Regions from separate parts of the Streptomyces sp. L2 genome, predicted to be linked through region 1. Evidence: riboswitches for the same ligand, from Rfam matches in the RefSeq annotation. Region 1 holds a riboswitch; the other holds the start of a gene.
The links. Region 1 has a riboswitch for thiamine pyrophosphate ahead of thiC (phosphomethylpyrimidine synthase ThiC). Riboswitches for the same ligand answer to the same signal wherever they lie in the genome.

Region 1 (5,034 bases):
CCAGGTGGCCCGGGGCAGCGTCGTGTACGTGCCGGCCGGCGCCGTCCACAAGTTCCACCACATCAGCGAGGACCTGAGGGTTCTGGTCGTGTTCTCTCCCCCAGAGGCCTGAGCCCGCGTCTCGGGGTTCCCTAGGGGGCGGTTCAGGGGAGGACAAGGGATGCGCGGCCTCCGTGAGCCCTGCGGCCGCCCTAGCATCGAGAGCGGAACATCGACAACGCACGAGACGCAAAGGACGAGGGCGATGCGAGAGATCTTCGCGGGACTGCCGTGGTGGGTGAAGTGGGTCGCGGTGCCGGTCATCGCCCTGGTCGTGTTCAGCAGCCTGATAGCGACGGTAGTGGTCTTTGTGATCGGCCTGCTCTTCAAGGCGCTGCTCTTCGTCGCGCTGGTCGGCGGACTGATCTACGTGGTGCGGAAGTTCATGGGCAACTCCTCGTCACGCAGCGACTGGTGAGTGCACCGGGAGCCGGCGGCCGGTAACAGGAAACGCCGGTTCCCTCGGGGGAGGGAAGTTTCCGCCGGAGGCCGCCGACGAGCGGCGGCAGGCGATTAGAGTCCGGAACTCCACGCGGGACCGACCCCCGTGGGCGGCGTACACCCACCCGTGTCTCCTCCGCACGGGCTGCCCCCCTCGCGCTCCGGAGTGACCCTTGGCCATGGTTGACACCGCACCGGCGGGCCCCCTCACGCACCCTGCCGAGCCGCGTGACCGCAGGCCCCCCGTGCAGCGGCCGCCGTCCGGCGCGTCCATTCCCGGGCAGCCGCACTCCGCGACCCTCATCGGATCCGTCCAGCGCGCGATGCGGCTGCTGGAGACCGTCGCCGCACATGAGCACGGCGCCCCCGCCAAGCAACTCGCCCGCGAGACCGGTCTCGCCCTGCCCACGACCTACCACCTGCTGCGCACCCTGGTCCACGAGGGCTATCTGCGGCGCGAGAAGGGCCTGTTCTTCCTCGGCGAGGCCGCCGAGCGGCTGAGCAGCAGTGGAGCCCAGCAGAAACGTCGCAGCGCGGTGGCCGACACCCTGGCACATTGGCGCGATTCGATCGGTGTGCCCGTGTACTACGCGCGCTACCGGGCCGGCGAGATCGAGGTGCTCTGCGTCTCCGACTCACCGGGGGCACCGGCGGTGCAGGAGTGGGCGGACTTCCGGGAGACGGGCCACGCGCACGCCATCGGGCAGTGTCTGCTCTCCCAGCTGGACGAGGAGTCCCGCCGCGACCATCTGGCCCGCTACCCCGTGCAGTCGATCACGCCGTACACCGTGCGCGACAACCACACCGTCCTCCGAAAACTGGAGCGGATGCGGCGGATGGAGCCGGTCGTGGAGCGGCAGGAGTACGCGCTGGGCACGGTGTGCGCCGCCATCCCGATCTCGGTCGGCACCGAGGCGACCACGATGGCTCTCTCACTCCCCGCTCACCAGTCCGACCGGCTGCTGCCCGCGGCGCGCCGGCTGCAGGCGGAGATCGGGCGGCATCTCGGATCGCTCACGCTCTCTATCAGTATCTGAAAACTCACTCCTTGTAATCTGTTGTGTACGTTCAGCAAGATTTGACCATTGTCAAAGGGATCAATCCCGGCCAGTCGGCGTCATTAGACGGGGTGCGCATGCGTGAGTCCGTACAGGCAGAGGTCATGATGAGCTTTCTCGTGTCCGAGGAGCTCTCCTTCCGTATTCCGGTGGAGTTGCGCTACGAGTCCAGTGATCCCTATGCCGTACGGCTCACTTTTCACTTGCCCGGGGACGCCCCGGTGACCTGGGCCTTCGGGCGGGAACTGCTGATCGACGGGGTCGGCCGGCCGTGCGGGGAGGGGGATGTGCACATCGCTCCCGCCGATTCCGAACTGCTCGGCGAGGTGCTGATCCGGCTTCAGGTCGGCAGCGACCAGGCCCTGTTCCGGTCCTCGGCACCGCCGCTCGTGGCCTTCCTCGACCGTACGGACAAGCTGGTGCCTCTCGGACAGGAAGGCGCACTCGCCGACTTCGACGCCCATCTCGACGAGGCCCTGGACCGCATCCTGGCCGAGGAACAGAGCGCCGGCTGAAGCGTTACGGCACCGGGGGCGCTGTGCGACGGCCTGGGACGACGGCATGCAGGAACGCTTCTGCAGAGGCCGTGGCGGGGCCGGCGCCCGGCTCCGCCTCACGTCTTCCGGCCCCGCCTCACCGCTTCCGGCGCCGTCCCCTTCCGCCGCGCGCCGGGGTGCGTTGCCGGCCCACCGGCGCCCCGGCCTCGCCGGGCCGGTCGGCCGCCACAACCAAGGCGGCGAGCGCGGTGGTCACCGGCACCGAGGCGACCAGACCGATCGAGCCCACCAGGGTGCGCACGATCTCCTCGGCCACCAACTCGCTGTTCGCCACGGTGCCCACGCTGCTCTGCGCGATCGAGAACAGCAGCAGCAAGGGCAGCGCGGCACCGGCGTAGGCGAGGACGAGGGTGTTGACCACCGACGCGATGTGGTCGCGCCCGATGCGGATGGCCGCCCGGTACAGACCGCGCCGGCCCAGCGAGGGATTGGCCTCGTGCAACTCCCAGACGGCCGAGGTCTGGGTCACCGTCACGTCGTCCAGGACGCCGAGCGAGCCGATGATGACGCCGGCCAGCAGCAGGCCGCTCATGTCGATCGACGGGTACAGGCCGTGGATGAGGCCCGTGTTGTCGTCCGTGTTGCCGGTGAGCGCGGCCCAGCCGATGAAGAGGGAGCCGAGCACACCGATCAGCGTGAGGGAGACCAGGGTGCCGAGCACCGCGACCGACGTACGCGCCGACAAGCCGTGGCACATGTAGAGGGCGATCAGCATGATGGCGCTCGACCCGATGACCGCCACGAGCAGGGGGTTCGAGCCCTGCAGGATCGCGGGCAGGATGAACAGGGTCAGCACGAGGAAGCTCACGGCCAGCGCGACCAGCGCCATGACGCCCCGCATCCGGCCCACCACCACGACGGCCAGGGCGAAGACCCCGGCCAGCAGCGTCATGGGGAACTTGCGGTCGACGTCCGTGACCGAGTACTGCAGGTCCTTCGGTGCCGAGGGCTCGTAGGCGACGACGACCTTCTGGCCCTGGTGCAGTTGGCGTGGCTGGTCCGGCTGCACGATCTCGGTGAACGTGCGGCCTTTGTCCTTGCCGCTGTCGACGCGGACCGTCGCCTTCTTGCAGGTTCCCTTCGCGTGCTGAGACGCCGAGTCGCCACCGGTGGCGGGGTTGTCACCGGTCGGCGTGCCGCCGCCGGAGGCGTTCACCGACGCACAGCTGACCTCGGCCACTTTGGCGACCGTGGCCTGCTGCGTCTGGCGGTCGAAGCCGACGCCGGTGCGCTCGTGCGGCGGGGCGCCGCCCGGCCAGAGCACCACCAGGCCGACCACGACCGCCGCGGTGAACGGGATCAGGATCGCCGCGATGACCCTGCGCAGATGTGCCGAGACGGGAGCAGCGGGGCCGTGGCTGTGGCTGTGGCTGTGACCGTGCGCGTGGCCGTGTCCGTCGTGCTGCGCCGCGTGGCCGCCGCGAGGCGGTTCCGGGGGCGGTGGCGGGGACTGCTCCATCGTCGTCACCGACCGATCATCGCAAGAACGCTGGGGGCCCCCTGTTCACCGCGCCCGAAATGACGCTAGCGTGGGGGCACCTTTGCACACGCGGGAGCTCGGAGCACCGGGCTGAGAGGGCGCTGACCTCCGTACAGGCGATGTTTCACGTGGAACGACCGACGTTTCACGGGAAACACCGACCGACGGAAGCCGCTGCGTCGACCGCCGAACCTGTTACCGGGTAATGCCGGCGTAGGGAGTAGGTCTCATGACCAACAAGGACGCACGCACGCCTGCCTCCGCTCAGGACGAGAAGTCCCAGGAGGCCGGGAAGTCCATCGGCTGGCACAAGGCGTACGTCGAGGGTTCACGCCCCGACCTGCGCGTGCCGGTCCGCCAGGTGCACCTCACGAACGGGCAGTCGGTCACGCTGTACGACACGTCCGGCCCGTACACCGATCCTCTCCTCGACACCGATGTCCGCAGGGGCCTGCCGCCGCTGCGGGAGAACTGGATCATCGGGCGCGGCGACACCGAGGAGTACGCCGGCCGTCCCGTCCGCCCCGAGGACGACGGGATCAAGCACACCGCGCCGCGCGGCGGTCTGCGCAACCTCGACGCCGTCTTCCCCGGACGCCCGCGGCAGCCCCGGCGGGGCCGGAACGGCACGGCGGTCACCCAGCTCGCGTATGCGCGCCGCGGTGAGATCACGCCCGAGATGGAGTACGTGGCCATCCGGGAGAACGTCGCTCCCGAGGTGGTCCGGGAGGAGATCGCGGCGGGCCGGGCCGTGCTGCCGGCCAACGTCAACCACCCGGAGATCGAGCCGATGATCATCGGCAAGCGGTTCCTGGTGAAGGTCAACGCCAACATCGGCAACTCCGCCGTCACCTCGTCCATCGAGGAGGAGGTGGAGAAGATGACCTGGGCGACCCGCTGGGGCGCCGACACCGTCATGGACCTCTCCACCGGGCGTAACATCCACACCACCCGTGAATGGGTGCTGCGCAACTCCCCCGTGCCGATCGGTACCGTGCCGCTCTACCAGGCGCTGGAGAAGGTCGACGGTCGCGCCGAGGAGCTGACCTGGGAGATCTACAAGGACACGGTCATCGAGCAGGCCGAGCAGGGCGTGGACTACATGACGGTCCACGCGGGCGTGCGCCTGCCGTACGTGCCGCTGACGGCGAACCGCAAGACCGGCATCGTCTCCCGCGGCGGCTCGATCATGGCCGCGTGGTGCCTGGCCCACCACAAGGAATCGTTCCTCTACGAGAACTTCGAGGAGCTCTGCGAGATCCTCGCCGCCTACGACGTCACCTACTCGCTGGGTGACGGACTGCGCCCGGGATCGATCGCGGACGCCAACGACGAAGCGCAGTTCGCGGAGTTGCGCACGCTCGGGGAACTCAACACGATCGCCAAGCGTTTCAACGTACAGACCATGATCGAGGGCCCCGGGCACGTCCCGATGCACAAGATCAAGGAGAACATCGAC
Region 2 (5,034 bases), 2.0 Mb from region 1:
TTCGGCAGCACCCGGATGCCCAGCCGCCGCAGCACGGACAGCACCGATCCGTGCACCCCGGGATCGACCCGCCGCATCGCGACGGTGGTCAGCTCGGTGCCGGAGGCGACCAGCGCCCGCTCCATCACGTCCAGGCTCGGCGCACCCCCCGTGCCCATGATCAGCCGGGACGAGAAGGACGTACCCCCGAGGACGAAGGGATCGTCGGCCATGGGTCAGCCTCCTTGAACGGCGGTGAGGACTTCGACACGGTCGCCGTCGGCGAGGACCGTGCCGGCCCACCGCGTGCGCGGGACGACGGTCTCGTTGAGCGCTGCGGCCACGCCGGACGGCGCCGGCGACAGGGACCGTACGAGCGAGTCGAGCACCGTGCCCGCGGGGACCTCGCGGCGCTCCCCGTTGACGGACACGGTGATGAAGGTGTGGACGGAGTCGACGGAGAGGTTCATGCGGACTGCTCCGAAAGGGCGACGGCGGCGGCGAAGCGCCGGGGCGTGAACGGGCGCGCTTCCTCCGGCAGCTCACCGGTGACCAGCGCGTGCGCCAGCACGTCCCCGGTGACCGGCGTGAGCAGCACCCCGTTGCGGTAGTGCCCGGTGGCCAGCAGCAGCCCGTCCAGGCCGCTCGGCCCGAGCAGCGGCGCGTTGTCGGGGGACGCGGGGCGCAGCCCGGCCCGGGTCTCGGTCAGCGGCAGTTCGGTGATCCCGGGCACCAGCTCATGGGCGTCGCGCAGCAGTTCGTACACCCCGCCGGCGGTCACCGTGGTGTCCCAGCCCAGTTCCTCGCTGGTGGCGCCGACGACCAGTTCGCCGTTCTCCCGGGGCACCAGGTAGACGTGGCTGCCGCGCACCACGGCCCGGACGGTACGGCTCAGGAAGGGCGCGAACCGCGGTGGCACGGTCAGGCGCAGCACCTGCCCCTTCACGGGCCGCACCGGCGGCAGCACGTCGTCGGGGACGCCGGGGAGCCGCCCGCTGAGGCTGCCGGCCGCGAGCACCACCTGTCCGGCGCGCAGCGCGGTGCCGTCCGCGGTGGTGACGCCGACGGCCCGCCCGCCGGCGAGGTCCAGCCGCTCGGCCCACACGCGGTGGAACACGACCCCGGCCTTCTCGCAGGCCGCGACCAGGGCCGTGGCCAGCCGCCGCGGATCGACCTGGTGGTCGCCGTCGACCCGCAGCCCGCCGCGCACCCCGGGTGCGAGCATCGGCTCCAGGCGCCGGCACTCCCGGCCCGACAGCCACACCGAGTCCAGCCCGGAGCGCTGCTGCAGGGCGTGCAGTTCGCGCAGGTGGGCGCGGTCGTCGGCGTCGAGGGCGACGGCGAGGGTGCCGCAGCGGCGGTGCCCCAGGTCGTGCCCGGTCAGCTCGGTCAGCTCGGCGGCGAAGCCGGGATAGCGCCGGGCGGACTCCAGGTTCAGGGCGAGCAGGGTCTCCTCGCCGTAGTGCAGTTCGGTGACCGCGGCCAGCATCCCGGCCGCGACGCGCGCGGCCCCGCCTCCCGGCTCGGGGTCCGCCACGGCCGTGGTGAGCCCGCGTTGCGCGGCCCGCCAGGCCGTGACCAGGCCGATGATCCCGCCCCCGATGACGAGGACGTCGGACGTACGTGACGACATGGGCGTCCAGCCCCTCCCTTCGCCGGCATGACCCGGATCAGGTTCGTACGGTCGGAGGCCGCCAGCCTCCCTCTCAGCCCGGTGCGTCCGGGCTCCCGCGAGTGCGTGTACGGGGGCCACCCTAGCGCCTCCGCTCCGGATCACGCCGGGCTAGGGCCTGTCCGGCGGATCATGCCGCAGACGCGGGGCTTGGCACGCGCATCTGCGGCGTTGTCGTCGGTTGCCGACGCTCCGCGTCGGCGCCCTCCTCCGCCTTGCAGCTGCACGCGCCAAGCCCCGCTCACCGGTGCTGATGAGGCCCGGCCGATTTCCTGCGACCTGATCCGCCGGACAGACCCTAGCCCTCCCCGGGCGGCCCCCGGTGACTGACGGCCTGTCAGTTGTTTATGGTGATCGGGTGACTGAGCAGACACGGGAAGAGGGCGGTTCGCCGGGGCGGCGCGTGGTCGTCGTGGGCGCCGGGATGGCCGGGGTGCAGACCGCGGTCGCGCTGCGGGAACAGGGCTTCACCGGCACCGTCACGGTCGTCGGCGCCGAGCCGCACCAGCCGTACGACCGGCCGCCGCTGTCCAAGGCCGTGCTGCTCGGCAAGGCCGAGGGGTCCGCCTTCGACGTCGACTTCGCGGCGCTCGACGTCGGCCTCCGGCTCGGCTGCGAGGTGCTCGGCTTCCGCCCCGCCGATCACGAGCTGGACACCGAGGCCGGTCCGGTGCCGTACGACGACCTGGTCCTCGCCACCGGTGCCGCACCGATCCTGCTGCCGGGCGCCGAGGGCGTGCCCGGCGTGCACCTGCTGCGCACCCTCGACGACGCCGAACGGCTGCGGCCGGTGCTCGCCCGGCAGCACGACATCGTGGTCGTCGGCGCCGGATGGATCGGCGCCGAGTTCGCCACCGCCGCCCGCCAGGCCGGGTGCGCGGTCACCGTCGTCGAGGCCGCCGACCGCCCCCTCGCGGGCGTGCTGCCCGCCGAGGTCGCCGCCCCGATGGCCGCCTGGTACGCCGACGCCGGCGCCGAACTGCGCACCCACGCGCGCGTGGCGCGCGTGGAACCCGGTGAGGTCGTGCTCGCCGACGGCTCCCGGCTGCCCGCGGGCGCCGTCGTCGTCGGCATCGGCGCCCGGCCCGCCACCGCCTGGCTGGCCGGTTCCGGCGTCGAGCTGGGCGCGCACGGGGAGGTCGTCGCCGACGACCACCTGCGCACCTCCGTGCCCGATGTGTACGCGGTCGGCGACTGCGCCTCCTTCCCGTCGGGCCGGTACGGCGAGCGGCTCCTCGTCCACCACTGGGACAACGCACTCCAGGGCCCGCGCACGGTCGCGGCGAACATCATCGGCCTCACCCCCGCGGCCTACGACCCGGTGCCCTATTTCTGGTCCGAGCAGTTCGGCCGCTTCGTCCAGTACGCGGGCCACCACACCACGGCCGACCGCCTGCTCTGGCGCGGCGACCCCTCCGATCCGGCCTGGACCGTCTGCTGGCTCCGCGAGGACCGCCTGGCCGCCCTCCTGGCCGTGGGCCGCCCGAGAGACCTGGCCCAGGGCCGCCGCCTGATCGAATCGGCCCGCCCCCTGGACCCGGCCGTGGTGGCCGACCCCGCGAAGCCGCTGAAGGGCGCGACGGTTTCCTGACCGGCGCGACCAGCCACGACGGTGCCGCGGAGGGCCACTGTCACACCCCGGCACTACCATCGACACGTGACCGAGATTGACGCAAAGATCGATGCTCTCGTCCCCGCCTGGCTCACCCTCCCCGACATCGCCGAGATGCTCGGTGTCGAGGTGACGCGTGTGCGGCAGCTGGTCAAGGAGGGCCAGCTCGTCGCCGTGCGCCGGGGCGAGAACAGGGCGCTGCACGTGCCCGCCGCCTTCATCGACGGGGACAAGGTCGTCAAGGGCCTCTCCGGAACCCTGACGCTCCTGCGGGACGACGGCTTCACGGTCGAAGAGATGATCGAGTGGCTCTTCACCCCCGACCCGACCCTGCCCGGCACCCCCGCGCAGGCCCTGAGCGAGAATCGCGGCACGGAGGTGAAGCGCCGCGCCCAGGCGCTCGCCGTCTGACCCGAGCCGTACCGGGGTGGCGCGTGGGCCTGCCCACGCGCCACCCGCACGGCACCCGCCGACACCGCCCCCGGGGGACCCACGCATGTCCGACACCGCCCGCACCGCGCTCGCCGACGCCCGCCTGTACCTCTGCACGGACGCCCGCCGGCGCCAGGGCGACCTGCCCGAGTTCCTGGACGCGGTCCTGGCCGGCGGGGTCGACATCGTGCAGCTGCGCGACAAGGGCATGGAGGCCGCCGAGGAGCTGGAGCACCTGGCGGTCCTCGCCGACGCCTGCGCCCGGCACGGCAAGCTGCTCTCCGTCAACGACCGCGCGGACGTCGCCCACGCGGCCGGCGCCGGCGTCCTGCACCTCGGCCAGGGCGACCTCCCGGTCCCCGCGGCCCGCGCCATCCTGGGCGACGACGTCCTGATCGGCCGCTCCACGCACGCCGAGTCCGAGGCCGCCGCGGCCGCCGCACAGAACGGCGTGGACTACTTCTGCACCGGCCCGTGCTGGCCCACCCCCACCAAGCCCGGCCGCCACGCGCCCGGCCTGGACCTGGTCCGGTACACCGCCTCCCTGGGCACCGACCGCCCCTGGTTCGCCATCGGCGGCATCGACCTCGGCAACCTCGACCAGGTGCTGGACGCCGGTGCCCGCAGAGCGGTCGTCGTGCGTGCGCTGACCGAGGCCGACGACCCCGGGGCCGCGGCGGCGGAGTTCGCGAAGCGGCTCCGGCAGGTGTGACGGCCGCGCGGCCGCACCCCGGGACCTTCCCCACCAGCCCCTTCGGGCCCTCCTGTCCACGTTTTTGTCCAAGGGGTGGACGGAGAACGGGCAAATCAGGCAAATTTCCCGCATCTGGTTGGGGGACCGTCCACCCCTGGTTAACCTGCGACTATGGCCCTCGGCACCGCATCCACCAGGTCGGATCACGCCCGCACCGTGCGCGACATGCTCGCGACCGGCAAGACGACGTATTCGTTCGAGTTCTACGCCCCCAAGACGTCCAAGGGCGAGCGGAACCTGTGGAACGCGCTGCGCCGGGTCGAGGCCGTGGCGCCCGACTTCGTCTCCGTCACCTACGGCGCGGGCGGCTCCACCCGCGCCGGCACCGTGAAGGCGACCGAGGCCATCGCCTCGGACACCACCCTCACCCCGATCGCCCACCTCACCGCCGTCGACCACTCGGTGGCCGACCTGCGCAACATCATCGGCCAGTACGCCGACGCCGGGATCCGCAACATGCTGGCGCTGCGCGGCGACCCGCCCGGCGACCCGATGGGCGAGTGGGTGCCGCACCCCCGGGGCCTGACCTACGCCGCCGAACTCGTCGAACTGATCAAGACCTCGGGCGACTTCTGCGTCGGCGTC

Region 2: it holds a riboswitch for thiamine pyrophosphate, as region 1 does, so the genes downstream of both, thiO (glycine oxidase ThiO) here and thiC (phosphomethylpyrimidine synthase ThiC) in region 1, are expected to answer to the same signal.

What each region holds. Positions count from the first base shown of each region.
Region 1 is NZ_QBDT01000001.1:3,875,100-3,880,133, forward strand. Features, by position in the region: gene DBP14_RS17085 (cupin domain-containing protein) at 1-112, shown strand, start outside; gene DBP14_RS17090 (DUF5326 family protein) at 245-457, shown strand; gene DBP14_RS17095 (IclR family transcriptional regulator C-terminal domain-containing protein) at 660-1,517, shown strand; gene DBP14_RS17100 (SsgA family sporulation/cell division regulator) at 1,616-2,053, shown strand; gene DBP14_RS17105 (YibE/F family protein) at 2,172-3,554, opposite strand; TPP riboswitch at 3,635-3,812, shown strand; gene thiC (phosphomethylpyrimidine synthase ThiC) at 3,805-5,034, shown strand, end outside.
Region 2 is NZ_QBDT01000001.1:5,910,439-5,915,472, forward strand. Features, by position in the region: gene DBP14_RS26395 (thiazole synthase) at 1-212, opposite strand, end outside; gene thiS (sulfur carrier protein ThiS) at 216-416, opposite strand; gene thiO (glycine oxidase ThiO) at 446-1,612, opposite strand; TPP riboswitch at 1,610-1,721, opposite strand; gene DBP14_RS26415 (FAD-dependent oxidoreductase) at 2,010-3,242, shown strand; gene DBP14_RS26420 (Rv2175c family DNA-binding protein) at 3,309-3,674, shown strand; gene thiE (thiamine phosphate synthase) at 3,760-4,407, shown strand; gene metF (methylenetetrahydrofolate reductase [NAD(P)H]) at 4,561-5,034, shown strand, end outside.